2 regions of the Arthrobacter sp. LT660 genome follow, and region 2 is predicted to be linked to the other one. Evidence: predicted binding sites of a transcription regulator. Region 2 holds the regulator's gene; the other holds the start of a gene.
What was found. The regulator HrcA, encoded in region 2, represses chaperone genes, less so after heat shock. The targets are predictions, from matches to a motif close to TTNGCACTCGNNNNNNNCGAGTGCNAA.
Positions count from the first base shown of each region.

Region 1: a site for HrcA is predicted at 9,043-9,069, ahead of groES (co-chaperone GroES). Genes of this name have one in related genera too.

Region 1 covers NZ_CM149651.1:1,517,403-1,538,078, reverse strand. Annotated here, with positions in the region: gene tsaD (tRNA (adenosine(37)-N6)-threonylcarbamoyltransferase complex transferase subunit TsaD) at 1-816, shown strand, start outside; gene AC0QSG_RS07040 (hypothetical protein) at 823-1,173, shown strand; gene AC0QSG_RS07035 (glutamate--cysteine ligase) at 1,316-2,458, opposite strand; gene AC0QSG_RS07030 (glycoside hydrolase family 3 protein) at 2,537-4,261, shown strand; gene AC0QSG_RS07025 (endonuclease domain-containing protein) at 4,498-5,448, shown strand; gene AC0QSG_RS07020 (shikimate 5-dehydrogenase) at 5,594-6,409, shown strand; gene AC0QSG_RS07015 (dihydrofolate reductase family protein) at 6,438-7,079, shown strand; gene AC0QSG_RS07010 (class I SAM-dependent methyltransferase) at 7,278-8,525, opposite strand; gene AC0QSG_RS07005 (hypothetical protein) at 8,582-9,019, shown strand; gene groES (co-chaperone GroES) at 9,210-9,506, shown strand; gene groL (chaperonin GroEL) at 9,567-11,177, shown strand; gene AC0QSG_RS06990 (acyltransferase family protein) at 11,467-13,614, shown strand; gene guaB (IMP dehydrogenase) at 13,725-15,230, shown strand; gene AC0QSG_RS06980 (helix-turn-helix domain-containing protein) at 15,314-15,538, opposite strand; gene AC0QSG_RS06975 (BtrH N-terminal domain-containing protein) at 15,868-17,139, shown strand; gene AC0QSG_RS06970 (GuaB3 family IMP dehydrogenase-related protein) at 17,259-18,410, shown strand; gene AC0QSG_RS06965 (glycerol-3-phosphate dehydrogenase/oxidase) at 18,413-20,185, shown strand; gene AC0QSG_RS06960 (PTS sugar transporter subunit IIA) at 20,166-20,654, shown strand.
Region 2 covers NZ_CM149651.1:626,162-635,651, forward strand. Annotated here, with positions in the region: gene AC0QSG_RS02915 (PhoH family protein) at 1-650, opposite strand, end outside; gene AC0QSG_RS02920 (GerMN domain-containing protein) at 910-1,845, shown strand; gene AC0QSG_RS02925 (16S rRNA (uracil(1498)-N(3))-methyltransferase) at 1,842-2,663, opposite strand; gene dnaJ (molecular chaperone DnaJ) at 2,663-3,784, opposite strand; gene hrcA (heat-inducible transcriptional repressor HrcA) at 3,841-4,854, opposite strand; gene AC0QSG_RS02940 (DUF3097 domain-containing protein) at 5,035-5,895, shown strand; gene AC0QSG_RS02945 (DUF4870 domain-containing protein) at 6,001-6,435, shown strand; gene hemW (radical SAM family heme chaperone HemW) at 6,451-7,680, opposite strand; gene lepA (translation elongation factor 4) at 7,685-9,490, opposite strand, start outside.

The DNA.
Region 1 (20,676 bases), 900 kb from region 2:
GGCCCGGGGCTCTCCGGCGCCCTCATGGTCGGCGTCGCCGCCGCGAAGGCGCTCTCCCTCGCCACCGGCAAGCCTCTCTACGCGATCAACCACCTCGTGGCCCACGTCGGCGTCGGGGTGCTCGACGGCGGCGCGCTGCCTTCCAGCCTCGGCGCGCTGCTGGTCTCCGGCGGCCACACGGAGATCCTCAAGGTTGATTCGCTGGCCACCGACGTCGTCCTGCTCGGGGCGACGATCGACGACGCCGCCGGCGAGGCGTACGACAAGGTGGCCCGGCTGCTCGGCCTCGGCTACCCGGGCGGGCCGGCCATCGACGCGATCGCCAGGCAGGGCGACCCGAAGGCGATCCGTTTCCCGCGCGGGCTGACGCTGCCCAAGTTCACCGGCACCGCGGAGATCCCCGGCAGGCACCGCTACGACTTCTCCTTCTCCGGGCTCAAGACCGCGGTCGCCCGCTGCGTGGAGCAGTACGAGGCGCGCGGCGAGCAGCCCCCGGTGGCGGACATCGCGGCGTCGTTCCAGGAGGCCGTCGTCGACGTCGTCACGTCCAAGGCCGTGCTGGCCTGCCGCGAACACGGGCTGGAGAACCTGCTGCTCGGCGGGGGGGTGGCGGCCAATACGCGGCTGCGCGAGCTGCTCGCGGCCCGGTGCGCGTCCGCCGGCATCTCCCTGCGCATCCCGAAGCCGAGCCTCTGCACGGACAACGGTGCCATGGTCGCGGCGCTGGCCGCGCAGCTGGTGATGGCCGGCGTCGCCCCGTCAGGGATCGCGTTCGGCACCGACTCCGGTCAGCCCGTCGGCGCGATTTCGCTGTAGGCCGCCATGGAATCCACCCTGTTGATGAGCGCGCTGCTGGGCCTCGGCATGGCCGGGCTGTACTTCGGCATCTGGGCGTACGACGGCATCTGGCGCTCGTGGGCCGGATCCGCCTGGGGGCGCCACTGCCCGCACCTCGGCATCGGGATCCTCTGGGCCGGGGCGGGCCTGACGATGGCGTCCTTCGCGTTCGCGATGGACGAGCTGTTCGAGTCGCCCGGAACCGCGCGCGCGGCCTTCGCCGTCTGCGCGGTCGGGGGTTCCGGCGTCGTGCTGGTTTCCGTGGTCCTCGGGCTGACCAGGTTCCCGCGCTTCATGGTCCCGGCGTGGCTGCGGGCGTACCTGGACGGGAAGTGACATCCGGCGCCGTTTCGCCGAAGCCAACCCCCGCTCCCTCCCGTTTCGACGAAGGCAGATGTCCCTTTTCGGGCCGAAACGAGCATCTGCCTTCGTCGAAACGAGGGGGGAGGGCATCTGGCTTGGGCGAAAGCGGGGCGGGTCAGGCGATGTGCATCCGCGCGACGTTGTCCGCGACGACGGCGCGCAGGTCGCCGTCGTGCGCCTTCGCCACCCGCCGCTGCCACTGGTAGCCGGCACCGCCGCGGATGATCCGCTCGACGTCCACCAGCTCGTCGGAGCAGCCCAGCTTCTTCGCGACCGGCTCCAGCCGGTTGAGCTCCCGCTCCAGGTGCTCGGTGACCAGCATCTCGTCCCCCGCGGCGTTGAGGATGATGATGGCGTCCAGCCCGTAGCGGGCCGCGCGCCACTTGTTCTCCACGCGGTACCACGGCGGCATGACCGGGATGGTCCCGCCGTTGTCCAAGGTGGTGGACATGTCATCCACTAGACATTGCGTCAGGGCGGCGATCGCGCCGATGTCCTGCAGCGAGGACAAGCCGTCGGCGATGCGCATCTCCACGGTCCCGAACCGCGGCACCGGGCGGATGTCCCAGCGGATCTCGGTGATGTCGTCGATGACGCCGGTGTGGACCATGTCCCGCACGTACCCCTCGAAGCCCTCCCACGTCTCGAAGTGGTAGGGGAGCCCGGCGGTCGGCAGCTGCTGGAACATGAGGGCGCGCTGCGAGGCGTACCCGGTGTCCTCGCCGCCCCAGAACGGGCTCGACGCCGACAACGCCTGGAAGTGCGGCTGGTAGTTGACCAGGCCGTCGACGATCGGCAGCGCCTTGTCCCGGCGGTCCAGCCCCACGTGGACGTGCACCCCGTAGATGACCATCTGCTGGCCCCACCACTGCGTGCGGTCGATCAGCTTCGCGTAGCGCTCCTTGTTGGTCACCGGCTGCAGCTTCGGCGGCGCGAACGGGTGCGACCCGGCGCAGTACAGGTCCACGCCCATGGGGTCGGTGACGTCGCGGATGGCCTTGATGTTCGTGTGGAGCTGCCTCTTCGCCTCGTCGACCGTGTCGCAGACCCCGGTGACGATCTCCACCGTGTTCAGCAGGAGCTCCTGCTTGATGTGCGGATGCTCCTCGTCCTCGTCGAGTTCGCCGTGGAGGGTGTGGACCCCGAGCAGCACCTCCTGCGCGACCGAACGCAGGTCGCCGGTCTCGCTGTCCACGAGCGCGATCTCCCATTCGACGCCGAGGGTGGACTGCCGGGACTCGGCGAAATCGATCTGCATCCAGGCTCCTGAAAATCGTGCGGGTGGGACGGCTGACAGTCTATCGGCACCGGTACCCTTGGACCCGTGGCCCTGCGCATGAGAACCCTGACCGTGACGGTACTCACCGCCACCCTCGCCCTGGCGGCGTGCACCCCGACGCCGGCGCCGCCCTCGGGCACGACGCCGGGTGCGCCGGGCGCGGGCGGCGACGTACCGGCGTCGTCCTCCAGTGCGCCGGAGCCCGAACGCACGTCCTGGGGGCCGCTGGCGTCCGACGTCGAGGCGGCCGCCGACGCCGTCGCAGCCATGGGCACCGCGGAGAAGGCGGGGCAGGTGCTCGTTGACCACTACACCGGGACCGATCCCGCCGCCGAGCTGGCCAAGGTCGACGAGCTGCACCTGGGCGGCGTGATCGTGATGGGCGACAACGTGCCGCTGGCCGCGGGCGGAAACGCGGGCGGCGCCGCGGCCGGCGAGGGCGCCGCCGGCGGAGCGAGCGGAGTCGACACCGAGGCCCTGGCGGCGACGACCGCGAGGTTCCAAGAGACGCTCGGCTCCGGCCGCGACTGGCCCGGCATCGTCGCCGTCGACCAGGAGGGCGGGGCCGTGGCGCGCGTCAAGGCGCCGCTGACCGAATGGCCCGCGCCGATGGCGTACGGCGCGGCGGACGACGCCGGACTGACCGCCCGGGCGCACGAGGCCATGGCCACCGAACTCGCCGCGCTGGGATTCACGATCGACTTCGCGCCCGACGCCGACGTGACGCTCGGCCCCGCCGACCCGGTGATCGGGGCGCGATCGTTCTCCTCGGATCCGGAGTTCGTCGGCGAGCACGCCGCGGCGGGGATCGAGGGCATGCTCGACGCCGGGGTGCTGCCGTCCGCGAAACACTTCCCCGGGCACGGCTCGGTGACCACGGATTCCCACGTGGGGCTGCCCGTGCAGGACGCCTCCCTGGAGGAGCTGCGGACGCGGGACTGGGCGCCGTTCTCCCGGACGATCGAGGCGGGGGCGCCGATGGTGATGGTGGGGCACATCGCCGTCGAGGCGCTGGAGCCCGGCGTCCCGTCGTCGCTCTCCTCCGCGACGTACGACGCGCTGCGGGACCTCGGATTCGAGGGCGTGGCCGTGACCGACGCGCTGAACATGGGCGCGGTGGAGCAGTCCGCGCCGGGCGGCGGGGCGGCGGTGGACGCGCTGGCGGCCGGTGCCGACCTGCTGCTGATGCCGACGTCGGTCGAAGAGGCCCACGCGGCGGTGGTCGCGGCGGTGGACTCCGGAGAGGTGCCCGCGGAGCGGCTGGACGAGGCGGCGACGCGGGTCGTGGCGATGATGATGTGGCAGGGGCGGCTGGCGTCCGAGCTGGACGACGGCGGACGGTCGCTGTCCGCGGCGGACCCGGCGTCCTCCGGGGAGGGCGCGGGGGTCGAGCTGGGTGCGGAGCTGGCCCGGGCGTCCGTGACCGTGGTGGACGGGGAGTGTTCCGGGGCGCTGGTCGGGGCCGGAATCCGGATCGCCGGCGGGACCGCGGAGGACCGCGCGCGGCTTGCGGAGGCCGCGGGGAAGGCCGGGTTGGCCGTGGGATCGGGGGAACTCGTGACGCTGCTGGGCGGATCCCACGGGGCCGGCGCGGGCGACGTGGTGGTGTCCCTGGATGCGCCGTGGGGGCTGGCGGGGTCCGCCGCGGGGACGAAGATCGCGCTCTACGGGCGGACGGCGGAATCCTTTGGGGCCCTGGTGGCGGTGCTGAAGGGCGAATCCGGGGCTCCGGGGCGGCTCCCGGTCGCGGTAGGGGAGTACCCGGCCGGAACGGGCTGCTAAGGCCCCCTCTCCCTCCCTCTCGTTTCGACGAAGGTAGATGTCCATTTCGGGGCCGAAACCGACATCTACCTCCGTCGAAACGGAGGGGTGCGACATCTGGTTTCGTCGAAAATGGGGAGGGCGGCGGCGGTGTCCGAGGGCGCCCCCCCGTGGGTGCGACGGCGGGTGGCGCGGCCCCGGCGTCGTGCCTGTGGATATCGCCTGCGGCGATTCGCCCTTTTAGGCACCATGGGGTCATGGAGAATCCGGACCCCGCGAAACCCCCGCCCGAGCCGCCGGGCATATTCGTGTTCGCGGACGGCCTCGCGCGGGGGATGACGCCGGGGAAGCTGCGCTCGTCCCGGTTCGAGGCGCCGACGCGAGGGCTGCGGCAGGTGCCCGACAACGGGGAGCCGCGGCTCGACGTCCTACGCGCATACATGCGGCTGGACCGCGGGACGTACCTCAGCCACCGGAGCGCCGCGCAGGCCTGGGGCATGTGGGCGCCGGACCGGGACGGCGTGTTTCCGATCCACGTCACGCGCGTCAGGGGCAGGGGTGGGCACGCGCGGCGGCCGAACGTCGTCGGACACGTGGCGCCGCTGCTGGAACGCGACCGGCGCGTGGTGGAGCGGATCGCGCTGACGTCGCCCGCCTGGACGTGGGCGGATCTGGCCGGGACGGGGCTGAGCCTGGGTGACCTGGTGGCCGCGGGCGACTCGCTGCTCCAACCCGAGGACGGGCCGCCGCGGCCGGACGATGTCCTCGGAACGCACCCGCTCGCCACGCTGGCCGAGATCGACGACGTCCTCGACCGCCGTTGCTCCGTCCCCGGCGTGCGGCTGGCGCGCGAGGCCCGCGAGCTGCTGCGGCCCGGTTTCTATTCGCCGATGGAGTCGCGGCTGCGGGGGATGCTGGTCGCGGAGGGCATCGGGGACCTGGAGGTCAACGTCCGGCTCGAGTTCCCGGACGGGTGGTCCGTGGTGCCGGATCTGGTGATCCGGTGGGCGCGCATCGCGATCGAGTACGACGGCGAGCACCACCGCCTGGACCGGAAGCAGTACGAGCACGACATCGACCGCGACGCCGGGCTGCGCGATCGCGGATGGAAGGTGCTGAAGGTGACGAAGACCGTGTTCACGCCCGCGGGCAGGGACAAGTTCCTCGGCCGGCTGCGACGCGAACTGCTGCTGGCCGAGGACGCCTGACGCGGGCCAGCACGGATTTCGACGGAGGTAGATGCCCCGTTCATCCGTTTCGACGAGGGCAGATGTCGGATTCGCGCCCGAAACCGACATCTGCCTTCGTCGAAACGGGGAGGGAGGGCGCGCCGGTCCGGACTACGCTGGAGCCATGCCCATCTTGAACAAGGACATGACCCTCTGCATCTCGCTGTCCGCGCGCCCGAGCAACAACGGCACCCGGTTCCACAACCACCTCTACGGGCAGCTCGACCTCAACTGGATCTACAAGTCCTTCGCCCCGACCGACCTCGCCCAGGCCATCGCCGGCGTGCGCGGCCTCGGCATCCGCGGCTGCGCCGTCTCCATGCCCTACAAGGAGGAGGTCATCGCGCTCGTCGACAAGGTGGCCCCGTCTGCCGCCGCGATCGACTCGGTCAACACCATCGTGAACGACGACGGCGTCCTCACCGCCCACAACACCGACTACTCCGCCGTCGCGGCGCTCCTGGCGAGCCACGCCGTCGACCCGTCCTCGACCGTCGCGCTGCGCGGCGCGGGCGGCATGGCCAAGGCAACCGCCGCCGCCCTGCGCGACGCCGGATTCACACGCGTCACGATCGTCGCCCGCAACGAGGAAGCGGGCCGCGCGCTCGCCGGCCTGTACGGATTCGAGTGGGCCGCCAAGCACGACGGCGCCACGGACGTCCTCGTCAACGTCACCCCGATCGGCATGGCCGGAGGGGACGAGGAGACGCAGCTTTCGTTCACCGAGGAGCAGGTGGAGGCGGCCCACACGGTGTTCGACGTCGTCGCGGTCCCCGCCGAGACGCCCCTAATCCAGGCGGCGCGCCTCCTGGGCAAGAACGTCATCACCGGCGCCGAGGTCATGACGCTGCAGGCGCTGGAGCAGTTTGTCCTCTACACGGGCATCACCCCGACGCGCGAGCAGGTCGCCGCCGCCGAGGGGTTCATGCGCGCCGGGTAGTCCGGCCGCCGAGGAAGGGAAACGCGCCATGAGGCTGACGCTGATGCAATTCGTGACGTTGGACGGCGTCTCGCAGGGGCCCGGCGCCCCCGACGAGGACACCAGCGGCGGCTTCGGGCGGGGCGGATGGTTCGTGCCGTTCCTCGACGAGCGCTTCATCCAGCTGGCCGCGGCGTGGCTCGGGGAGGCCGACGGGCTCCTCCTCGGGCGCCGCACCTACGAGAACTTCGCGCGCGACTGGCCGCAGATGGACGATCCGGACGACCCCTTCGGACCGAGGATGAACAGCCTGCCGAAGTACGTCGCGTCGCACACCCTGAAATCCGCCGACTGGAGTCCTTCGACCCTTCTGGACGGCGACGTCGTCGCGCAGGTCGCCGCGCTCAAGAGGCAGCACGGGCGGGAACTGCAGATCCACGGCAGCGCGACGCTGGCCCAGTCGCTGCTCGCCGCCGGTCTGATCGACTTGGTCCGGCTGGTGGTCGCCCCGGTGGTCGTCGGCACGGGCCGGAGGCTGTTCCCGGAGGGCGGCGCGCCCGCGGGGTTCCAACTGGTCGGGTCCGAGTCCACACCGGCCGGACTCTCCATCCACACCCTCGAGGCCGCCGGCACGCCCACGTTCGGCACCTACGAGGGGCAGCACCCCCCGGCGAACGACGCCGCAGCCTAACCCCGCCGGCCGGAGCCTGCCCCCGCCTGCCCCGCCCATTTTCGGCGTTCCGCCCAATTTCGCCGCCCCGCCCAATTTCGACGAAGCCAGATGCTCCCGCCTCCCGTTTCGACGAAGGTAGATGCTCGGATTCGGCCCAAAAGCAGCATCTACCTTCGTCGAAACGCAAGGGGGGGCGAAACGGGGGAGGCGAGGGGGTTAGGCCGGGGCTACCTCTATGGCCACTCGGGTGTCGCCGATCCGGGTCAGGACCAGCGTCGCCTTCTTCTTCGCCGACTTGCCCGCGCCCGCCAGCAGCACCTTGCGGAGCTCCTCCGGGGTCATGTCCAGCCCGCGCTTCTTGATGTCCAGCACGCCGATCCCCTCCGCCTTCGCCCACGTCCGCAGGGCCTTGACGTTGTAGGGCCGCACGTTCAGCACCCGGTAGGGCCGCGCGAACGGCGTCCGAACCAGCGTCGGCGCGCAGAAGTACGCGATGTGCGGGTCCACCAGATGCCCGCCCACGGTCGCCAGTGCCTCCGCCACCAACCCGGCGCGGATGACCGCCCCGTCCGGCTCGTACAGGAACCCCGCCACGTCCCCGACCGGGACCTCGCCGCGGAGGGAGGCGCCGGCGTCGTACTCCACGGCGCTGGTCAGTTCGTCGGAGGTGCCGTCCGGGCCGACCACCAGGGCCGCGCGCCGCACGCCGGGCCGGGCCAGCGGGCCGAACCACAGCGCGGCCTCGGTGACGTCGCCGTCGACGGACACCCACTGCGCCTCGCACCCGGCGGGCAGCGACTCGTGCGGGATGCCCGGCCCGAGCTTCACGCCGACGGCCAGCCCGCGACCCGCCAGCGTTTCGACGAAGGACAACGGCGGGCTGAACGCCTCCGGGTCGAAGATCCGCGAGGTCCCGGAGCTCGACGTCGTGCGGCGCGCCGGGTCGAGCCAGACGCCGTCGAACCCGTCGAGGGCGAACCCGGTCGCGTCCGCGTTGACCACGCGCGCGTTCCGCCACGGCATGAGGTTCACCATCGCCGCGGCCGCGGTGGTCTCGTCCAGCTCGACGGCTGTGACCTCCAGGTCCAGCGCGGCCATCGCCATCGCGTCCGACCCCAGCCCGCACCCCAAATCCGCCACCCGGGCGACGCCGGCGCGCACGTAGCGGCGGGCGTGCATCGCGGCGACGTTCAGGCGCGTCGCCTGCTCCAGTCCGGCGCGGGTGAAGATCATGTGCGCGGCGAACGGCCCGAGCTTGGCCGCGGCGCGGGCGCGCATCCGGGCCTGGTGCACGACGGCGGCGACCAACTCCGCGGGGTGCCCGTCCTTGCGCAGGCGCAGGTTGAGCTCCAGCGCCGCGCGGTCCGTGGCCGCGGCGTCCGGGCTAAGCGAATTGAGCAGGCCGAAGCCCTCCGGGGACAGCACGGGCGCGAGGTTTTCCACGGCGGGGGAGGGGGAAGCCATGGGACAACCCTAGTTGCCCGCGCCCAGTGGACCGGGCCGCGCGGTACCGTGGAACCGTGCCGAAGAACGAGGAACCCAACCCCGCACCCCCCGCGCCCGCCGCACCCGAAGCCGGCTTCCTGTCCCGCTTTCCCGAGGCGGTCGACGCGGCCCGCGCCACGGACGACGCCGGTGCGCCGCCGCTTGGCCGCGCGGGGCTGGCCTACCGGATCCTGCTGTACGCGGGAATGGCGGTCGGCGTGGTCGCCGCGCTCGCCCTGATCGCGTCCGTGGTGCTGCAGGCCCTGCTCGCCGGCAGCTACATCCAGGCGGGCGGGGACTACTTCGGGTCCGGGATCGACGGCCGCGCCGCCCGCGAGCTGCTCGGTGTTCCGCTGGGTGGCTTCATCGCCGCCGTCGTGCTGTCCCTGGCCGCCATCTGCATCGGCGCGCTCGGCGTCTTCCGCGCCAAGGCCCAGCCCGTCCAGCGCAGCGAGCGCGACCAGGCCGCGTAGGGCGGCCTCCTGCGTCGTACGTTTTGGCACTCGCCTTGACCGAGTGCCAGCCACCTCATAGAGTCTTCATTAGCACTCGAAACCGTCGGGTGCTAAAGCCCGAGGTACTTGCCAGCTGGCACCGCGACGACGGTTGGCGCATGTCCAACGGCCCTTCAACCATTGGCACTTACGCAAAGGAGAGATCCGCATGTCGGTCTCCATCAAGCCTCTCGAGGATCGCATCGTTGTTCAGCCGCTCGAGGCCGAACAGACCACGGCTTCCGGCCTGGTCATCCCTGACACCGCGAAGGAAAAGCCCCAGGAGGGCAAGGTTGTCGCAGTGGGCCCCGGCCGCGTCGACGACAACGGCAACCGCGTTCCCGTCGACGTCGCCGAGGGCGACATCGTCATCTACTCGAAGTACGGCGGCACCGAGGTCAAGTTCGGCGGCCAGGAGTACCTGGTGCTCTCGGCACGCGACGTGCTGGCCATCGTCGTCAAGTAGTTTTCCCGTGTGAAGCCCCGGCCCAGGCCGGGGCTTTACGCAATCCCAAGGAGCAGCAGCATGGCTAAACAACTTATTTTCAACGACGACGCACGCAAGGCGCTCGAGGCCGGCATCGACAAGCTCGCCAACACCGTCCGCGTCACGCTCGGCCCGCGCGGCCGCAACGTGGTCCTGGCCAAGGCCTGGGGCGCGCCGACCATCACGAACGACGGCGTCACGATCGCCCGCGAGGTCGAACTCGAGGACGCGTACGAGAACCTCGGCGCACAGCTCGCCAAGGAGGTCGCGACCAAGACCAACGACGTCGCCGGCGACGGAACCACCACCGCCACCGTGCTCGCGCAGGCCCTCGTCAAGGAAGGCCTGCGCAACGTCGCGGCCGGCGCCGCGCCGGGCGAGATCAAGCGCGGCATCGAGACCGCCGTCGAGGCCGTGGCCACGCGCCTGGCCGAGATCGCCCGCCCGGTCGAGGGCCAGGACGTCGCCAACGTCGCCGCCATCTCCGCGCAGAGCGACGAGATCGGCGACCTGCTCGCCGAGGCGTTCGGCAAGGTCGGCGCCGAGGGCGTCATCACCATCGAGGAATCCAACACGACGACGACCGAGCTGGTCCTCACCGAGGGCATGCAGTTCGACAAGGGATACCTGTCCCCGCACTTCGTCACCGACCCGGAGCGCCAGGAGGCCGTCCTCGAGGACGCGCTGATCCTGGTCAACTCCGGCAAGATCTCCACCGTGGCCGAGTTCCTGCCGCTGCTGGAGAAGGCGCTGCAGGCCGGCAAGCCGCTGTTCGTCATCGCCGAGGACATCGAGGGCGAGGCCCTGTCCACGCTGGTCGTCAACAAGCTGCGCGGCACGCTCAGCGTCGTCGCCGTCAAGGCGCCGGGCTTCGGCGACCGCCGCAAGGCCATGCTGCAGGACATCGCGATCCTCACCGGCGCGCAGGTCGTGTCCCCCGACCTGGGCCTGAAGCTGGACCAGGTCGGCCTGGAGGTCCTGGGTTCCGCCCGCCGGATCACCATCACCAAGGACCTGACCACCATCGTGGACGGCTCCGGCTCCCACGAGGACGTCGCGGACCGCGTCTCCCAGCTGAAGGCCGAGCTCACCCGCACGGACTCCGACTGGGACAAGGAGAAGCTGCAGGAGCGCCTCGCGAAGCTCTCCGGCGGCATCGGCGTCATCAAGGTCGGCGCGGCCACCGAGGTCGAGCTCAAGGAGCGCAAGCACCGCATCGAGGACGCCGTCTCCGCGACGCGCGCCGCGATGGAGGAGGGCATTGTCGCCGGCGGCGGCTCCGCCCTCGTCGACGCGCTCTCCGTGCTGGACACCGACCCCGCGGTGGTGGCGCTCGAGGGCGACGCCGCGGCGGCCGTCGGCATCGTCCGCCGCGCCCTGGTCCAGCCGCTGCGCTGGATCGCCCAGAACGCCGGGCACGACGGCTACGTGGTGGCCTCCAAGGTCGCCACCTCGCCGGTCAACCACGGCTTCAACGCCAAGACCGGCGTCTACGAGGACCTGCTCGCCGCGGGCATCATCGACCCGGTCAAGGTCACGCGCTCCGCGCTGCGCAACGCGGCGTCGATCGCCGCCCTGGTCCTGACGACGGAGACCCTGGTCGCCGAGAAGCAGGCCGACGAGGACGAGCACGCGGGCCACGGACACTAGTCCAAAGCACCAACCGCCCCCTGCCAGGGGGCCGGGCCGCCCACGGCGGCCGCACGACGGCGCCGGATCCCTTCGGGGGTCCGGCGCCGTCGTCGTTTGCCCGCCCGAACGCCATCCGCCGTCCCCGCCGGAACGCCGTCCCCGCTCCCGCCAGATCACCGTTCGGTAACGCTGCTGGTAGGATGGAGGGTTGAGGGTGGCTGACCGCGCCACCCCGCACGACGCCAGAGGCGTCCGCGCGACCTCACCGCGACCGTCCACACAGTCCACCGAAGGGACGCCGCCAGCGATGGCCCTAGACCTGAACACCCGCCAGGGGAGGCCCGGCGCCGCCAGCAAGCCCGCCTACCGCCCCGAGGTGCAGGGACTGCGCGCCTTCGCCGTCCTCATGGTGGTCGTCTACCACGTGTGGCTGGGCCGCGTCTCCGGCGGCGTGGACGTTTTCCTGCTGATCTCTGCTTTCCTGCTCACAGCCTCGTTCACCCACAAGGTGGAATCCGGGAAGCCGCTGAAACTGGTGTCCTACTGGCTCCAGCGGTTCCGCGGGCTGCTGCCGGCCGCCGTCGTGGTGTTGCTGGCGATCCTCGCCGCGACCGCCTCGCTGCTGCCGCGCACCCGCTGGCACGACGTCTTCACGCAGACCTGGTCCAGCCTGTTCTACACGCAGAACTGGACGCTCGCCCGCGAGTCGGTGGACTACTATGCCGCGAACCACGCGACGGCCAGCCCGCTGCAGCACTTCTGGTCGCTGTCCATCCAGGGCCAGGTGTTCATCCTCTGGCCGCTGATCCTCGCCGCCTGCGCGCTGGCCTGGCGCGCCCTGCGCGGACGCTTCCCGCGCCTGGGGTACCGCGCTCTGGTGGGCGCCGCGTTCGGCGTTGTGTTCGCCGTGTCCCTGGCGTACTCCGTCCACGCGACCGCCACCAACCAGGCGTACGCCTACTTCGACACCCGCGCCCGCCTGTGGGAGTTCGCGCTCGGCTCGCTGCTGGTGCTGGCCGTCCCGTACGCCGCGAAGCTCTCCGTCCGGATCCGCGTGGTGCTGGGCTGGGTGGGCCTGGCCGCCATGCTCTCCTGCGGCCTGATCCTGCAGGTGCAGGCGCAGTTCCCCGGCTACATCGCCCTCTGGCCCACGCTGGCCGCGGCCGCGATCATCGCCGCCGGCGACACCCGGACCCCGGCGTCCGACGGCGGGGCGCCGGCCGATGCCGACCGTCGCCGCGGCGTCGACCGACTCCTGGCCGCCAAGCCGCTGGTGGCCCTCGGCGGCATCTCCTACGCGCTGTACCTGTGGCACTGGCCGATCCTGGTGATCTTCCTGACCGTGCGGGAACTGCACAACCCGGGGATCCTCGGCGGCCTGGCCGTGATCGGGCTCTCCCTCGCCCTGGCGTGGGCCACCACCCGCGTCGTCGAGACCCCGTTCCACGCCTGGCACTGGCCCACCCAACGCCGCCGCCGCCTGAGCCTGGTGCTGGCCGTGATGGTCGGCATCGTCGCCATGCCGCTGAGCGGCTGGGAGTCGCGGGTCGCCGCGTTCGAGACGGCCGCGAAGCAGCAGGCCCCCGCGGACAACCCGGGCGCCCAGGCGCTGGCGCCGGACTTCGAGTACGACGGCGACCCGGCCGCCGTCGTGCGCCCCCTCGCCAGCGACGCCGGCGCCGAATGGGCCAACTACGGCGGCGACTGCACGGGCGACTACCGGCTCACGGACCCGCGCACGGAGTTCTGCCAGATCGGCGGGGACCCGGCCACCGCGCAGAAGACCGTGATGGTGGTCGGCGATTCGCACGCGCAGCACTGGACGTCCGCGCTGTCCGTCGCCGCGGAGAAGAACGACTGGGCCTGGGTGCTGGTCACCCAGCCCGGCTGCCGCTTCGGCGGCCCGACCGACGAGCGCTCGGCCGAGTGCAACGGGTTCAGCGAGGCGGCCACGCAGTACGCCGTGGACCACCGGCCCGACGCCGTCGTGACCCTCGGGACGCTGACCGCCTTCACCGAGGGCGAGGACACCGAGACCCGCGGCGACGAGGAGCGGATCGTCCCCGCCTACGAGGAGGGGATCCGCCCGTTCCTGGAGGCCGGAATCGACGTCGTGGCCCTGCGCGACACCCCGCGCTACCCCTTCAACGTGCCCGAATGCGTGGACCGCAAGGGGGCCGACTCCACGGAGTGCTCCGCGCCGACCGAGGAGATCGTTGCACCGGTCTCGCCGCTGGAGGAGCTGGAGCGCCGGATGGCCCCGGAGACCGCGCGGCCGGGCTCGGGGAAGCTGGGGTTCATGGACATGACCGACCAGCTCTGCGTCGACGGGACGTGCCGCCCGGTGATCGGCAACGTCCTGGCGTACATGGACGGCTCCCACCTCACCCGGACGTACGTGGAGACGACCGCGCCGGTGTTCGAGCGGCGCCTGAAGGATTCGCTCGGCTGGTAGGGCGGTTGCCGGCCCTGTTCCCTTGGACACATCCGGCGTGAGGAATGGGGAACGGCACGCTCGCGTTCTAGGATGTAGGAAATCCCCCGTCGGCTCGCGAAAGGCTCCCCATGTCCGAGTTCAATCCCTTCGCCCTCGAAGGCCTCACGTACGACGACGTCCTGCTGCTCCCCGGCCCGACGGACGTCATCCCCTCCGAGGCGGACACCGCGACCCGCTTCACGAAGCGCATCACGCTGAACATCCCCCTGGCCTCCGCCGCCATGGACACCGTCACCGAGGCCTCGATGGCGATCGCGTTGGCCCGGCAGGGTGGAATCGGGATCATCCACCGCAACCTCTCGATCGACGACCAGGCCAAGCAGGTGGACCAGGTCAAGCGCAGCGAGTCCGGCATGATCACCGACCCGGTGACCGTGGGCCCCGACGCCACGCTGCAGGAACTCGACGACCTCTGCTTCCACTACCGCGTCTCGGGCCTGCCCGTGGTCGACGGCGGGAAGAAGCTGCTGGGCATCATCACCAACCGCGACACCCGCTTCATCCCGCGCGAGCGGTTCATGACCACCAAGGTCTACGAGGCGATGACGGCGATGCCGTTGGTCACCGCGCGCGTCGGCGTGCCGCGCGAGGAGGTCATCGCGCTGCTGAGCAAGCACCGCATCGAAAAGCTCCCGCTGGTCGACGACCACGACATCCTGCAGGGCCTGATCACGGTCAAGGACTTCGACAAGGCCGAGCAGTACCCGATCGCCACCAAGGACGACGAGGGCCGCCTGCGCGTCGGCGCCGCCGTCGGCTTCTTCGGCGAGGGCTACGACCGCGCGATGGCGCTCATCGACGCGGGCGTGGACGTGCTGGTCGTCGACACGGCCAACGGCCACAGCCAGGGCGTGTTGGACATGATCGCGCGCCTGAAGAAGGACCCCGCGGCCGCGCACGTCGACGTCGTCGGCGGCCAGGCCGCGACCCGCGAGGGCGCGCAGGCGCTGATCGACGCCGGTGCCGACGCCATCAAGGTCGGCGTGGGACCGGGTTCCATCTGCACCACCCGCATCGTCGCCGGCGTGGGCGTGCCGCAGGTCACCGCCATCTACGAATCCGCCAAGGCCGCCATCCCGGCCGGCGTGCCGCTGATCGCCGACGGCGGCCTGCAGCACTCGGGCGACATCGGCAAGGCGCTGGTCGCCGGCGCCGACTCCGTGATGCTGGGCTCGCTGCTGGCGGGCACGGCGGAGTCCCCGGGCGACCTGGTGTTCATGAACGGCAAGCAGTTCAAGGCATACCGCGGCATGGGCTCCCTCGGCGCCATGCAGACGCGCGGCAAGAACACGTCCTACTCCAAGGACCGCTACTTCCAGGCCGACGTCCCCACCGACGAGAAGCTGATCCCCGAGGGCATCGAGGGCCAGGTCCCGTACCGCGGACCCCTCTCCGCGGTGGCCCACCAGCTGGTCGGCGGGCTGCGCCAGACCATGTTCTACGTCGGCGGGCACACCATCGGCGAGCTCAAGGCGAAGGGCAAGTTCGTGCGCATCACGGCGGCCGGGCTCAAGGAGTCCCACCCGCACGACATCATGATGACGGTCGAGGCCCCCAACTACCGCTCCCGCTAGCCCCCTCCCCGCCCCGCGAAGTGGACATTACCCCGGTTAACAAACCCGGGTAATGTCCACTTCGCGGGGTTTTTGGGGCGGGGCTACTGGTCCTTATCCGGGTGGTGCGGAGCGGCGGCGTGCTGCTCGGCGAGGAGGTACTCCTCGACGGCGCGCTCCGGCACCCGGTATGACCTCCCGAAGCGCACCGCGGGCAGCTCGCCCGCGTGCACCAGGCGGTACACGGTCATCTTCGACACGCGCATCGCGTCCGCGACTTCCGCCACGGTCAGGTAATGGGCATTCTCGAACTTCTGCAACTCGACCATTTGGTCCCCAATCAAAGATTCCAATCGTCCCCACGATGGAGCGAGAACCACGCCAGCAACCTCTGGCTACTGCAGCACCGCTAATCGCAAGGTAACCACAAACGGTAGCCGGGGGCCATAGTTGTTTCCGCGCGGCCCCGCACGTGTCGCGGTCACGGATCGGCCACAAGTCCATCGAATGGATATGCTCAACGGATGCTTCACGACGGCGGCGCCCGCCGGCCCGTTTACGGGCCGCGACGTAGACTGTTTCCCGTGCCCGGCGACGCCCGCCGCCCGCCCCGCGGCAGCCGCTCCGGCCCGCCCACCCCGCGACAGAAAAGACCCCGATGTCCCAGCCAAAACAGCTGAAGAAACTCGCCCGCGACCGCATGGAACGCACGGGGGAGACCTACACGCTGGCACGCAAGAACATCCTGGCGGGCAAGCCGGAGCGCGGGGGCGGACCGGACGCCGCGCCCGGCGCCGGAAGTGCCGCAGACGCCGCCAACCGCACCGCAGACCCTTCGGACGAGGCGGAACTGCCCGAATACCCGGCCCCCGCCGGAGTCGTGCAGTACGACGCCGGCCTCTGGCACCGCGTGCTGACCCAGGCCGGCGTGACGCATCCGCTGACCGGCATGCCGCTGAGCGAGGCGCTGCTGGCCGGGCTCGCCGGCGGCATCGGCTTCATGGTCTTCGCGTTCGAGTACGAGGAGACGACGACGGCGACCGTCGTCACCCGCTCCCACCCCGAGCCCTACGTGGCCAGCCTGCTGGCGCGCTGCGGCGCGCGCGTCCGCGAACAGACCACCAGCAGCGCCAAGGTGGCCCAGGCGAACCTGGACGCCGCGCTGGACGAGGGCCGCGCCGCCGTCGTGCGCGTGTCCGAGTCCCTGCTGCCGTTCGCCCTCGTCGCCGGCGCCGAGGAGGACGAGTCGGTCGACGTCGTGGTGGTCGGCGAGCACGACGACGGCAGCTACCTGATCGACGACGGCGACGGCGAGCTCCAGCTCATCTCGCCCTCCGACCTGGCCGCCGCGCGCGGCCGCCGGAAGAAGGACCGCCGCTGGCTGGCGTGGGTGCCCGAGCCCGCCGTTCCGGACGCGTCGGTGCTGGGCGCGAATGCCGCCGAGGCCATCGCGGCGACCGCCGCGCGGCTCCTCGGGGAGTCCGAACTGGTCGGGATCCCCGTCCACTTCGCCAAGAACTTCGGCGTCGCCGGCATGCGCACGTGGGTCGAGAAGCTGCGGGACACCCGGACGCGGAAGGGCTGGCCGGCCCTGTTCGCGGATCCGGACCGCCTCTACTCCGGCCTCGCGCAGGTGAAGGACTTCCTGGAATCCCCGCGCTACGGGGGTGCCGGGGGACTGCGGGCGCAGTACGCCGACTTCCTGGACGAGGCCGCCCGGCTGCCCGTGGCGTCCGAGGTCGCCGGACTCGCCGCGGCAGCCGAGGCCTACCGCGCGCTCGCCCCGCGATGGACGGAACTGGCGGACGCCGTGGACCCGGAGGTGGACCCCGAGGGGCGCGCCGCGCACTTCGCCGGGCTCGCGGACCTGCTGGAGGCCATCGCCGACGCCGAGGAGGCGGCCGCCCGGCTGCTCCGCCCGGCGGAGTAGCCGGGCGGAGTAGCCCGGCGGAGTAGCCGGGCGGCCGGCGGCCCCACAGCCCGTCCCCGGGCAGGGCCGCAGCCCGTCCCGGCGCCAAGCCGTCGGGGGTGCGCTGATAGGCTTGCCCGGTGACTTACGAGATTGAAATCGGCCGCGGCAAGCGCGGGGCGCGTGCCTATTCGCTGGACGACGTGGCCATTGCCCCCAACCGCCGCACCCGGGACCCGCAGGACGTTTCCGTGGGCTGGCAGATCGACGCCTACCAGTTCGCGACCCCGATCCTCGGGGCGCCGATGGACTCGGTGATGAGTCCGGAGACGGCCATCGCCCTGGGGCGGCTCGGCGGCCTCGGGGTGCTGAACCTCGAGGGCCTCTGGACCCGCTACGAGGACCCGGCCCCGGTGCTCGCGGAGATCATCGACATCAAGGACGACACCCCGCTGGGCAAGAACGTCAGCCCGGCCGTCACGAAACGCCTGCAGGAGCTCTACGAGGCGCCCATCCAGCCCGAGCTCATCACGTCCCGGCTCGCGGAGATCCGCGACGCCGGCGTCACCGTGGCCGGCGCCCTGACGCCGCAGCGTACGCAGGAGCACTACAAGACGGTGGTCGCCGCCGGCGTCGACATCTTCGTCATCCGCGGCACCACGGTCTCCGCCGAGCACGTCTCGCAGAACCAGGAGCCGCTGAACCTCAAGCAGTTCATCTACGAGCTCGACGTCCCCGTGATCGTCGGCGGAGCCGCCGGCTACACCCCGGCGCTGCACCTGATGCGCACCGGAGCGGCCGGCGTCCTCGTGGGCTTCGGCGGGGGAGCCAGCGGCACCACCCGCCGCGCGCTGGGCATCCACGCGCCGATGGCCACCGCCATCTCCGACGTCGCCGCGGCCCGCCGCGACTACCTCGACGAGTCCGGCGGACGCTACGTCCACGTCATCGCCGACGGCGGCCTGGGCAGCAGCGGCGATATCGTCAAGGCGATCGCCATGGGCGCGGACGCCGTCATGCTCGGCAGTGCGCTGGCCCGCGCGGCCGAGTCGCCGGGCAACGGCTGGCACTGGGGCGGGGAGGCGCACCACCCCACGGACCCGCGCGGGGACCGCGTCCACGTGGGCACCGTCGGGCCGATGGAACAGGTCCTCTTCGGTCCGTCGCACCACACCAACGGCACCTCGAACCTGATCGGCGCCCTGCGCCGCTCGATGGCGACCACGGGGTACTCCGACCTCAAGGAATTCCAGCGCGTCGACGTCGTCATCTCGCCCTACCAGGTGGGTTGAGGATGCGGGCGGACGCTTCGGAGGACCGTGGACACGTCCTCGCCACGACCGGCGGGGCGCTGAGCCCCGGGTTCCGCGAGGAGTCGCTCGACGCGATGCGAGCCACCGCGTCCCCGGGCGAGCCGGAGTTGGACCTGCTGATCGTCGGCGGCGGAATCGTCGGCACCGGCGCGGCGCTCGACGCCGCCACGCGCGGGCTGCGCGTCGGGATCGTCGAGGCGCGCGACTGGGCGGCCGGCACGTCCTCGCGCTCGTCCAAGCTGATCCACGGCGGCCTGCGCTACCTGGAGATGCTGGACTTCGCCCTGGTCCGCGAGGCGCTGCAGGAGCGCGGGCTGCTGATCGACAGGATCGCCCCGCACCTGGTCCGGCCCGTGCCGTTCCTCTACCCGCTGACCAAGCGTTTCGTCGAGCGCCCGTACGTCGGCGCCGGCATCGCGATGTACGACGCCATGTCCCTCGCCTCCGGGCACAGCCGCGGTGTCCCCTTCCACAAGCACCTCTCGCGCCGGGGCACGCTCCGCAGCGCGCCCAGCCTTCGGGACGACGCGTTCGTCGGTTCCATCCGCTACTACGACGCGCAGGTCGACGACGCGAGGCTGGTGGTCGACGTCGTCCGCACCGCCGCGAAGTACGGGGCGCTGGCCGCCAACCGGGTGAAGGTCGTGGACTTCGTCCGCGCCGGCGAGCGGGTGGTCGGGGCCCGCATGGAGGACCAGGAGACCGGCGAGGTGTTCGAGGTCCGCGCCAAGCAGGTGGTCAACGCCACCGGCGTCTGGACCGACGAGACACAGGCCATGGTCACGGACCGTGGGCAGCTGAAGGTGCGCGCGTCCAAGGGCATCCACTTGGTGGTCCCGCGGGACCGGTTCCAGTCGACGGTCGGGATGATCCTGCGCACGGAGAAGTCCGTGCTGTTCGTGATTCCGTGGGGCCGGCACTGGATCATCGGGACCACGGACACGGAGTGGACCCTGGACAAGGCCCACCCGGCGGCGTCCAGCAAGGACATCGACTACATCCTCGAGCACGTGAACAAGGTGCTCAAGCGCCCTCTGACGCGCGAGGACGTCGAGGGCGTTTACGCCGGCCTGCGTCCGCTGCTCGCGGGGGAAAACGACTCGACGGCGAAGCTCAGCCGCGAACACGTCGTGGCGCACCCGGTCCCGGGGCTCGTCGTGGTGGCCGGCGGAAAGTACACCACCTACCGCGTGATGGCACGCGATGCGGTCGACGAGGCCGTGCGCGCCATGGACGAGGGTGTTCCGGCGTCGTGCACCGAGACCATCCCGCTGCTCGGCGCCGAGGGCTACCAGGCCTCGTGGAACGCGCGGCACCGGATGGCGCGGGCCGCCGGCGTGCACGTGGCCCGCGTGGAGCACCTGCTGGGCCGCTACGGATCGCTCACCCGGGACATCCTGGCGCTGATCAGCGAGCGTCCCGAGCTGGCCGAGCCGCTGCCCGACGCCGACGACTACGTGGCCGCCGAGGTGGTCTACGCGACCACGCACGAGGGCGCCCGGCACATCCACGACGTCCTGACCCGGCGCACCCGCATCTCCATAGAGGCGTGGGACCGCGGCGTTTCGGCGGCCCCGGAGGTGGCGCGGCTGATGGCGCCGCTGCTGGGATGGAGCGACGCGCAGGTCGAGCGCGAGGTGCGGCACTACGTCGCGCGTGTCGAGGCCGAGCGCGCAAGCCAGGAGGAGCCGGACGACGTTTCGGCAGACAAGACACGAATGAATGTGGAAGACATTGTCCCAGTCAGAGATTAGCCACCTCGGGGAGCTGACGACGCCGGAACTGGTCGTTCTGGACCTCGACGTCCCGGACCGCCGGGCCGCCGTCGACGTGCTCGCCCGCAAGATGTACGACGCCGGCCGGATCGGCGACCTCGACGGTTTCCTGAGTCAGGTCGGGAGCCGCGAGCACCAGTTGGCCACGGGCCTGCCCGGCGGGATCGGGATGCCGCATGCCCGCACGGAGCACACGGACCGCGTGAGCATCGCCGTGGGCGTGACGGCCTTCGGGCACTCGCTGGACTTCGGAGCGTCCGACGGCCCGGCGACCGTGGTGCTGTTGCTCGCGACCCCGGCGACGAGCTATTCGCTGCACCTCGGCGTCCTCGCGACGCTGGCGCGCAGCCTGTCCCGGCAGACGTTCCGCGAGTCGCTCCGCCGGGCCTACGACCCGGAGGTCATCGCGGAGCTCATCAACTCGACGGTCGACTTCTCCGATCTCTGAGCCGGCGGGCCGCGGGGGCGTT
Region 2 (9,490 bases):
ATGGACTCGGGATCGACCATGTCGTGCAGCGCGTCGTAGAGGGGGCGCAGGTAGGGATCGATCTTGTCCGTCAGCGTGCCGGGTAGGAATCCGAGCTTCTCCCCCGCCTCGACGGCCGGCCGCGTGAGGATGATGCGGCTGACCTCCTTGGCCTGGAGGGCCTGCACGGCCTTGGCCATGGCGAGGAAGGTCTTGCCCGTCCCCGCCGGCCCGATGCCGAAGATCACCGTGTTGTCGTCGATCGCGTCGACATAGGACTTCTGGTTCACCGTCTTGGGGCGGATGCTTCGTCCGCGGCCCGTCAGGATGTTGAGGCCGAAGACGCCACTTGCGCTGCCCGGGACGGTGGACGGACCATCGACCATGCGGACGAGCTGCTCGACCAGGTGCGCGGAAATGCGTGTTCCGCGGCCCGCGAGGCCGCGGGCTTCGTGGACGACGCGCAACGCCTTGGCGGCATCTCCGGGTTCGCCCCCCACCGTGAGTTCGTTGCCGCGAACGTGCAACTTCGCCCCGGGGTAGACGCCTTCGACGATCCGCAGAACCTCGTCGTGGGCGCCGAGCGTGGCAACCATCTGGTCGGTGGAGTCGAAGTGGACCACTTCAGCCTCGCCGCTCTCCTGTTGTGGCTTCTCGGCGTCCTGAATCATGCTGTCGGCGTCGCCTCCCGTGGCTGGGCGCCGGCGTATCCGGGCCCGGGTCCCGGGCCGTTTCCGGCGCTCTCCCATCCTACTTGAACAGCCCCGCGGGGGCGGCGGCCGCAGGAATTAGTGCACACGCGGGACATATCGGTCGTACAACAGTCCTGCCGCATCCCCGGTCCGGGGTGCGCCCCCGGGCGAGTGCTATGCCAAGCTTGTTGGGCGGCCGATGGTGGCCACCCCGCTATCCCCCCTGAAAAGGACGACCTTGACGACCCCCAAACACCGTAGACGCACGCGTTCCCGCGTGGCCGTCCTGGTGCTTGTCGCGTCCCTGGGCGCCGTGTCGGCCTGCGCTGGGGGCATGGGTGTGCCCACGACGACGATGCCGGAAGGATCCTCGACGACGGCGCGGGTCACGCCGCCGCCGCAGGACGCCGAACCGCTGGAGAAGTTGAGCAGCCACCGCCTCTCGCCCGTGTATTGGCTCGGCGAGCGGGACTTGACCGTCTACCTGTACCGCGAATACCTCAAGGCCGAGGATCAGGGCGACCCGATCACCTCGGCCATCAAATACATGTTGGAGCACACGCCGACCGACACCGACTATTTCAACGTCTGGTCGCCCGCCGCGCGCATCGGTACCTCCATCGACACGAACAATGTGATCACCGTCGATCTTTCGGACGACGCGTTCTCCCGCGAACTCGACCGTGGGCTTGCCGAACGCGCCATCCAGCAATTGGTGTACACGGCCACGGCCGCGGCGGCCAACGCAGGGTTGCTGACAGGCACGACTCCGTCGCGGGTCGCCGTGCTGGTCGACGGGCACACGGGCTACGAGGCCTTCGGCCACATCCCGCTCGATGGACCGATCGAACGAGTCGCCAGTCTCCGGGCGCCCATTTGGGTCATCGATCCGCAAGACGGCGCGACGCGTCCCGCCGGCAAGCTGACCGTCCGCGGTGTTTCGGCGGGATTCACCGGCGGCACACGGTGGGAGGTGCGCCGCACCCGCGACGGGGAACCGGGCGAAGTCGTCTCGCAGGGGGCGCTTGCATTGGGCGCGGGCGAACTTCCGGAGGATGCGTTCGAAATCGTCCTGAACATGCGCCCGGGCGAATACCGGCTGTCCGTGTGGGGCCAGACGGCGCAGGATGCGGAGCGCCTGAGCGAGGACACCAAGGCGCTGACCGTCAACTAGTTCCGGACGGAACCGTCCAGCAGGCCGGCGAGGTGCCGGACCAGCACCAGGGCAGCGGGACCGGCGGTGGACACCCGGAGGACGTTTGTTCCCAGTGATGCCGTCGCGGCGCCGGCCGATACCAGTTTGTCGAGCTCCCCGGGCGCGATGCCACCCTCGGGGCCGACCACCAGCAGTATTTCCACAGGCGGCTTCCCCTGCGCCAGCCGCATCTGGACGACCCGCGACAGGGGCTCCGTGGCGGTCTCGTGGAGCACCACGGTCAGGCGGCCGCCGGGCACTTCCGTACCGCCGCCGGTTCCTTGCGTACCATGGGTGCGGGCCATCGCCGCCAGCTGGTTCGTGTTGACGGGCTCTCCCACCGACGGTTCCCGGGACCGGCGCGACTGCTTCACCGCTGCACGGACGGTCGACTCCCACTTCTGGCGGCCCCTGGCCGCCTTATCGGGCGTCCAACGCACGACGCAACGCTCGGCCTGCCATGGGACCACCCTGTCAATGCCCAGTTCCACCGCGGATTCCACGGCTTGGAGGTCCCGATCGCCCTTCGCCAGCGCCTGAACCAGGACAGTACGGAGGGCGGGAGACGGCTCGACCTCCAAGGTTTCGACGCGGGCCTCGAGGAACCCCTTGGCCGTGGTGACCACGACGCAGGCGGCGCGCCGGCCCCCGCCGTCGACGAGATCGATCCGTTCGCCCTCCCGCACGCGCTTGACCGACACGGCGTGGTGCCCCTCGGGGCCATCCAGCGTCACCGTCTGTCCCGGTGCCGCGTTGGCCAGGGCACCCGGATCGACGAGGAAGGCCTGGTTGCTCATTAGCCGCGGTGGCCAAGCTTGTCGAAGAAGCGGGAGAAGACGCCGCCACGCTCGGAGAGCCGCCCCTCGGCGACCTCCTCGCTGCGCAGCGTCGCGAGCCGCTCCAACAGGTCCCGCTGTTCGGCGTCCAGCTTCGTGGGTGTCTCGACCTGGATGTGCACGATCAGGTCGCCGCGCCCACCGCCGCGAAGCCGTGGAACGCCGAGCTGCGAGAGCCGCGCGGTGTCCCCGGACTGCGAGCCCGACTCCACGCGGATCTCCTGCTTTCCATCGAACGTGTCGAGGTCCAGGTCCGCGCCGAGGGCGGCTGCCGTCATCGGCACGGTCAGCGTGGCGTGCAGGTCGTTGCCCTCGCGTTCGAAGACCGGATGGCGCTTGACCTCGATCTCGACATAGAGGTCGCCGGCGGGTCCGCCGCCGGGGCCGGCCTCGCCCTGCGCCGCGAGGTGGATACGGGTGCCGGTTGCCACGCCCGCGGGCACCTTGAGCTGCTTGCTGACGCGTTCACGCACGCGGCCCTGTCCCATGCACTCGTTGCACGGGCTGGGAAGGGTCGTTCCGAAACCGCGGCAGGCGCTGCACGTCTCAACCGTCATCATCTGGCCGAGGAAGGAGCGAACCGGCCGCTGCACCTGTCCGCGCCCCCTGCAGATGTTGCAGGTCTCCGGCGAGGTTCCCGGCTGGCAGCACGTCCCGTGGCAGGCGGTGCACGTGACGGCGGTTTCCATCTCCAACGGGTAGACGACGCCCTGGACGGCGTCCTTCAGGTCGATCGGCGCGGTGATCAGCGCATCGCGGCCCCGGCTGGTCCGCGAAGCGGGCCCGGCGGCCTGCCCCGTCCCGCCGAAGAACTGCTCGAAGATGTCGTTGAAGCCGTAGCCCGCTCCGGGGCCGGGTCCCGCGGCGTTGCCGTTCTCGTTGCCCGTGGTGTCGTAATTGCGGCGCTTCTCCGGATCCGACAGGACCTCGTAGGCGCGGGTGACGAGCTTGAACTCGTCCGCGGCGCCGTCTCCCGGGTTGACGTCCGGGTGCAGCTTACGCGCAAGCTTGCGGTAGGCCTTCTTGATCTCCTCGGTCGTCGCGCCCTGCGCGACGCCGAGTACGTCGTAGTGGTTGCTCACAGTGTTCGCTGTGTCCTTTCCTGCTTTTCGATGCTTGGTTAACCGGTGGGTCGGCGTTAGCCGGCCAGGATCCGGGAAAGATAGCGGGCGACCGCGCGGACGGCGGCCATGCTGCTGGGGTAGTCCATGCGCGTGGGGCCGAGGATGCCCATCTTGGACGATTGGCCCGGCCCGTAGGCCGTGGCGATCAGTGAGGTCTCAACCAAACCACCGTACGCGTTTTCGCTGCCGATCCGAACCGCGATGCCCCGTGCATCCAATTCCATCTCCGAGAACAACCGCAGCAGCACGACTTGCTCCTCGAGGGCCTCGAGGACCGGGGTAATGGTGAGCGGGAAGTCGCCCGTGGAGCGCGCGAGGTTGGCCGTACCGGCCATCACAATTCGATCGACCACGCTGTTGTCGCCCAGCCCGCCGAGCGCGCCGGCGAGTATCCGTGCGGCCGGGCGGAGCCGAACGGGCACGTTCTCCACGGCGGCGCCCGCCAGCGGCGACAGCTCGGCCAGCTTGCCGCCGGCCGCCATCGCCATGAACGCCGCCTTGATGGTGTGCAGGTCGTCTTCGTTCGTCTCCGCCGGAGTGAGCACAACACGCTGCTCGACCTTGCCCGAAGTGCTGATCAGGACGGCAAGCACCTGTCCGGCGCCGAGCCCCACCAGTTCGATGTGGCGGACAGCCGCGTCGCTGTACTGCGGAACCTGGATGACGGCGACCTGGTGGGTCAATTGCGCCAAAAGGCGAACCGTGCGCTCGAGGACGTCGTCGACGTCGTCCGCGCCTTCGATGAGGGATTGGATGGCGCGGCGCTCCGCGGCGGAAAGCGGCCGCACGTCCTCGATGCGGTCGACGAAACGCCGATACCCCTGTTCGGTGGGGACACGCCCGGAAGAGGTGTGCGGCGCGGCGATCAGACCCTCGTCCTCCAGCGCCGCCATGTCGTTGCGGATGGTCGCCGCAGACACGCCCAGCTGGTGGCGCTCGACAAGAGCCTTCGACCCCACGGGCTCGCGGGAGTGCACATAGTCCTCGACGATGGCCCGGAGCACCTCGAGGCGTCGTGGTTCGGACATCCCTTCCCTCCCGATTCCGTCTCGTGGGCGATGGTTGGACGACGGGGCGGTTTGGCACTCGACGCCGTCAAGTGCCAAGTCTAATACGTTTCGAGGTTGTTAGCATGGTGGCTGCGCGCCGGATGGCCGGATCGCACCGCCGCCCCCGTGGGCGCACCACGAAAGGCTGTGTCAGGCACTGTGAACAACTACGAATGGGGCGCCCGCGAGATCTCGGCCCCGCGACCGAGGAAACTTCGCCAAGTCCCCGCCGCGTTGGGTCTGGTCCTCGAGGACGTGCAGACGGAATGGGTGGGCGAAGTAGTCCGGGTCGAAAAGTCCGGGGGCATGCGGATCGTGGTCCTTGAGGACCGGCGCGGAAAAACCAAGTCCTTCCCGACCGGTTTCGGATTCCTGATCGAGGGCGAGCCCGTCGAGATCGTGGAGCCGGTTCGGGGCGGCACGCCGCCGCGGCCGGCGCGTACGGCGTCCGGTTCGGTGCGGGTCGAGAACCTCAGGGCGCGGACGGCTCGGGCGAGCCGCATCTGGGTCGAGGGCAAGCACGACGCGGAGCTGGTCGAGAAGGTATGGGGCCACGACCTGCGCGTCGAGGGTGTTGTCGTGGAGCCCCTGCACGGCGTCGACGACCTGGCGTCTGCCGTGCGGGAATTCGCCCCGGGGCCGGGGCGGCGGCTCGGCATTCTGGTGGACCATCTGGTGCCGGGCAGCAAGGAAGCCCGGATCGCCGCCGAGTCCATGGCCGTGCCGGGTGCGCGTGGCAACGTCCTGATCGTCGGCCACCCCTACGTCGACGTATGGCAGGCCATCCGCCCTTCGGTGCTCGGCATTCGCGCCTGGCCGGTTGTGCCCCGCGGGACCGACTGGAAAACGGGGATCCTTCGGGGCCTCGGGTGGCCGCATGCAACCCAAGCGGACGTGGCGCTGGGTTGGAAGCGCCTGCTGGCGAGCGTCACGAGCTACGCGGACTTGGAGGCCAGCCTGCTGGGCCGCGTGGAGGAGGTCATCGATTTCCTGACGGCCGAGGGTGGCCCACGCGGGTAGTGACACGGGACAGGCCCGGCGCGCGGAGCGGATCCGCGCCGAACCACCGGCCCGTCGTGCGCGAACCACCGACTTCACGGGATAAACTGGCCGCAATAGGCGACCATGAATGGAGACTCGGGCGTGACCCACGGGTTCAGCGAAAAGGCACGGAACGATTCCGGGGACCGCAGGCACTACGAGGCCTCCTCCCCCTCGCCGTTGCCGTTGTCTCCTTCGGAGGACCGGCAATGGGCAACGATCGCCCACTTCGGATCGATCCTCGGTTTCATTCCGTCGGCAGTGATCTATTTCGTGTACCGCGGGCGCGGCCCGTTCACCGCGCAGGAGTCCAAAGAGGCCCTGAACTTCACGGTGCCGTTGACGGTTTTGGCGATGCTGTCCAACATCCTCACGTTGATCCCGGTGGTCGGGAGCGTCTTCGCGGTGATCGCGGTGGCCATCTGGGTTTACCTGACGGTGAGCGGGGTCGTCGCGGGCATCGAGGTCAACCGGGGCCGGCCATACCGCTATCCACTGAACCTGCGGCTGATCCACTAGCCGGCGGCGTTGGACTCAGAAGTCCAGAAGGCGCCTGACAACGGCGTCGGCCAGCAGCCGGCCGTTCAGGGTCGCAACCACCGTCCCGCGCACGGCCGCCGGCCCTTCGATCAGGCCGTCGGCGATCAGGCCTGCCACCGCCTTCCTTCCCGCCGGGCGCAACTCCGCGGTGGGCATGCCATCGACAATGCGTGTCAGCAACATCGCGCGTTCGAGGTAGCGCGCGTCGTCGTCGGGGGTTTCGCGTCCCGCGGCCGGGGAAACGCCCGCATCGATCCGCTGCTGGTAGGCCGCGGGATGCTTCACGTTCCACCACCGGAGGCCGCCGACGTGGGAGTGCGCGCCGGGACCGGCGCCCCACCAGTCCGCCCCGGTCCAATAGGCCATGTTGTGGCGGCAGCGGGTTTCCTCCGAGCGGCTCCAGTTGCTGACTTCGTACCAGCCGAAGCCCGCGGCCGTGAGCATGGATTCAGCCAACAGGTACTTGTCGGCGTGGTCGTCGTCGTCGATGTCTGGCACTTCTCCGCGTTTGATCTGGGCGGCGAGACGCGTGCCATCCTCGATGATCAGGGCGTAGGCGGAAATGTGGTCCGGCTCGTAGGAGAGCGCGGTCTCCAGGCTGGAGCGCCAGTCGTCGATGCTTTCCCCCGGCGTGCCGTAGATCAGGTCGACGCTGACGGCCAGCCCGGCGTCGCGTGCCCACTGCACGGCGCGGCCCACGCGTTCGGGACGGTGGGTGCGGTCCAGCGTCTTGAGCACGTGGGGCACCGCCGACTGCATGCCGAACGAGACGCGCGTGAATCCGGCGTCGGAAAGAACCCGCAGGGATTCCGGCGTGACGGAGTCCGGATTGGCCTCCGTGGTCACCTCCGCGCCCGGGGCCAGCCCCCAGAGGACGGAGATGCGTTCCAGTACGGACGCAAGGTCCTCGGCAGGCAACAGCGTCGGAGTCCCGCCGCCGAAGAACACGGTCTCGACCCGGCGGTCCGGCAGTCCGGAGCCGGTCAGGACGCGTGCGCCGAACGCCAGTTCGGATCCGACGGCGGCGGCGTAGGTGTCCTGGGTGGCGCCGGAGCCCAGTTCGTGCGCCGTGTAGGTGTTGAAGTCGCAGTATCCGCAGCGCACCGCGCAGAAGGGAATGTGGACGTAGACGCAGAAGGGACGCTCCGCGGCGCCCTCGCCGGACGACGCCGGAAGCAGCCCATTGGCGGGGGCCGGATCTCCCAACGGCAAAACTGAGGGCATCGGGCTACTTCTTGCCCTTGTCCTTGGATTCGTCGGAGGACAGTGCGGCGATGAAGGCCTCCTGCGGCACCTCGACGCGGCCGACCATCTTCATGCGCTTCTTGCCCTCCTTCTGCTTTTCCAACAGCTTGCGCTTGCGCGAAATGTCGCCGCCGTAGCACTTGGCCAGAACGTCCTTGCGGATGGCCCGGATGCTCTCGCGGGCGATGATGCGGGAGCCGATGGCGGCCTGGATGGGAACCTCGAACTGCTGGCGCGGGATGAGCTCGCGCAACTTGGACGTCATCAACGTGCCGTACGAGTAGGCCTTGTCTTTGTGCGTGATGGCGCTAAACGCATCCACCTGCTCCCCCTGGAGCAGGATGTCCACCTTCACCAGATCGGCGATCTGCTCGCCGTCCGCCTTCCAGTCCAGGGACGCGTAGCCGCGGGTCTTGGACTTGAGCACGTCGAAGAAGTCGAAGACGATCTCGGCGAGGGGAAGCCAGTACCGCAGCTCCACACGCTCCTCGGAAAGGTAATCCATGCCGCGCATCTGACCGCGCCGGGACTGGCACAACTCCATGATCGCGCCAACGAACTCGTTGGGAGCCAGAATGGTCGCCGCGACCATCGGCTCGTGGACCTCGAGGATCTTTCCCGTGGGGAACTCGCTGGGGTTGGTGACCGTGACCATGTTGCGGTCGTCCGTCATGACCTCGTACACCACGTTCGGGGCAGTCGAGATCAGATCCAGGTTGAACTCGCGCTCGAGGCGCTCGCGGACGATCTCTAGGTGGAGCAGGCCCAAGAACCCCACCCGGAAGCCGAATCCCAGCGCAACGGAGGTCTCGGGCACGTAGGTGAGGGCGGCGTCGTTCAGCTGCAGCTTGTCCAACGCGTCGCGCAGTACGGGGTAGTCGGAGCCGTCGATGGGGTAGAGGCCCGAGAAGACCATCGGCTTGGGGTCCTCGTAGCCGCCGAGGGAGTCGGCGGCCGGCTTCAACAGGTTTGTCACGGTGTCGCCGACCTTGGAGAGCCGCACGTCCTTCACGCCCGTGATCAGGTATCCGACCTCGCCAACGCCCAGGCCCTTGCTCGGCGTCGGCTCCGGGGAACTGACGCCGATCTCGAGGAGTTCGTGGCTGGCGCGGGTGGACATCATCTGGATGCGCTCGCGCGGGTGGAGTTGACCGTCGACGACCCGCACGTACGTGACGACGCCGCGGTAGGTGTCGTAGACGGAGTCGAAGATCATGGCGCGCGCCGGCGCGTTCGGGTCGCCGACCGGTGGGGGTAGGTCGCGCACGATCTTGTCCAGCAGGACCTCGACGCCGGCGCCGGTCTTGCCCGAAACCCGCAGGACGTCGTCGGGGTCTCCCCCGATGAGGCTGGCGAGCTCGGCGGCGTACTTCTCCGGCTGTGCGGCGGGCAGATCGATCTTGTTGAGCACGGGGATGATGGCCAGGTTGTTTTCCATGGCCAGATACAGGTTGGCCAGGGTCTGGGCCTCGATGCCCTGCGCCGCGTCAACCAGGAGGACGGCGCCCTCGCAGGCGGCCAGCGAGCGGGAGACCTCGTACGTGAAGTCCACGTGTCCCGGCGTGTCGATCATGTTCAGGGCGTATGCGGTGCCGTCGAGTTCCCAAGGCATGCGTACGGCCTGGCTCTTGATCGTGATCCCACGCTCGCGCTCGATGTCCATCCGGTCCAGGTACTGCGCCTTCATGTCGCGCTGCTGCACCACTCCGGTGGACTGCAGCATGCGGTCGGCCAGGGTGGACTTGCCATGGTCGATATGGGCGATGATGCAGAAGTTCCTGATGATCGC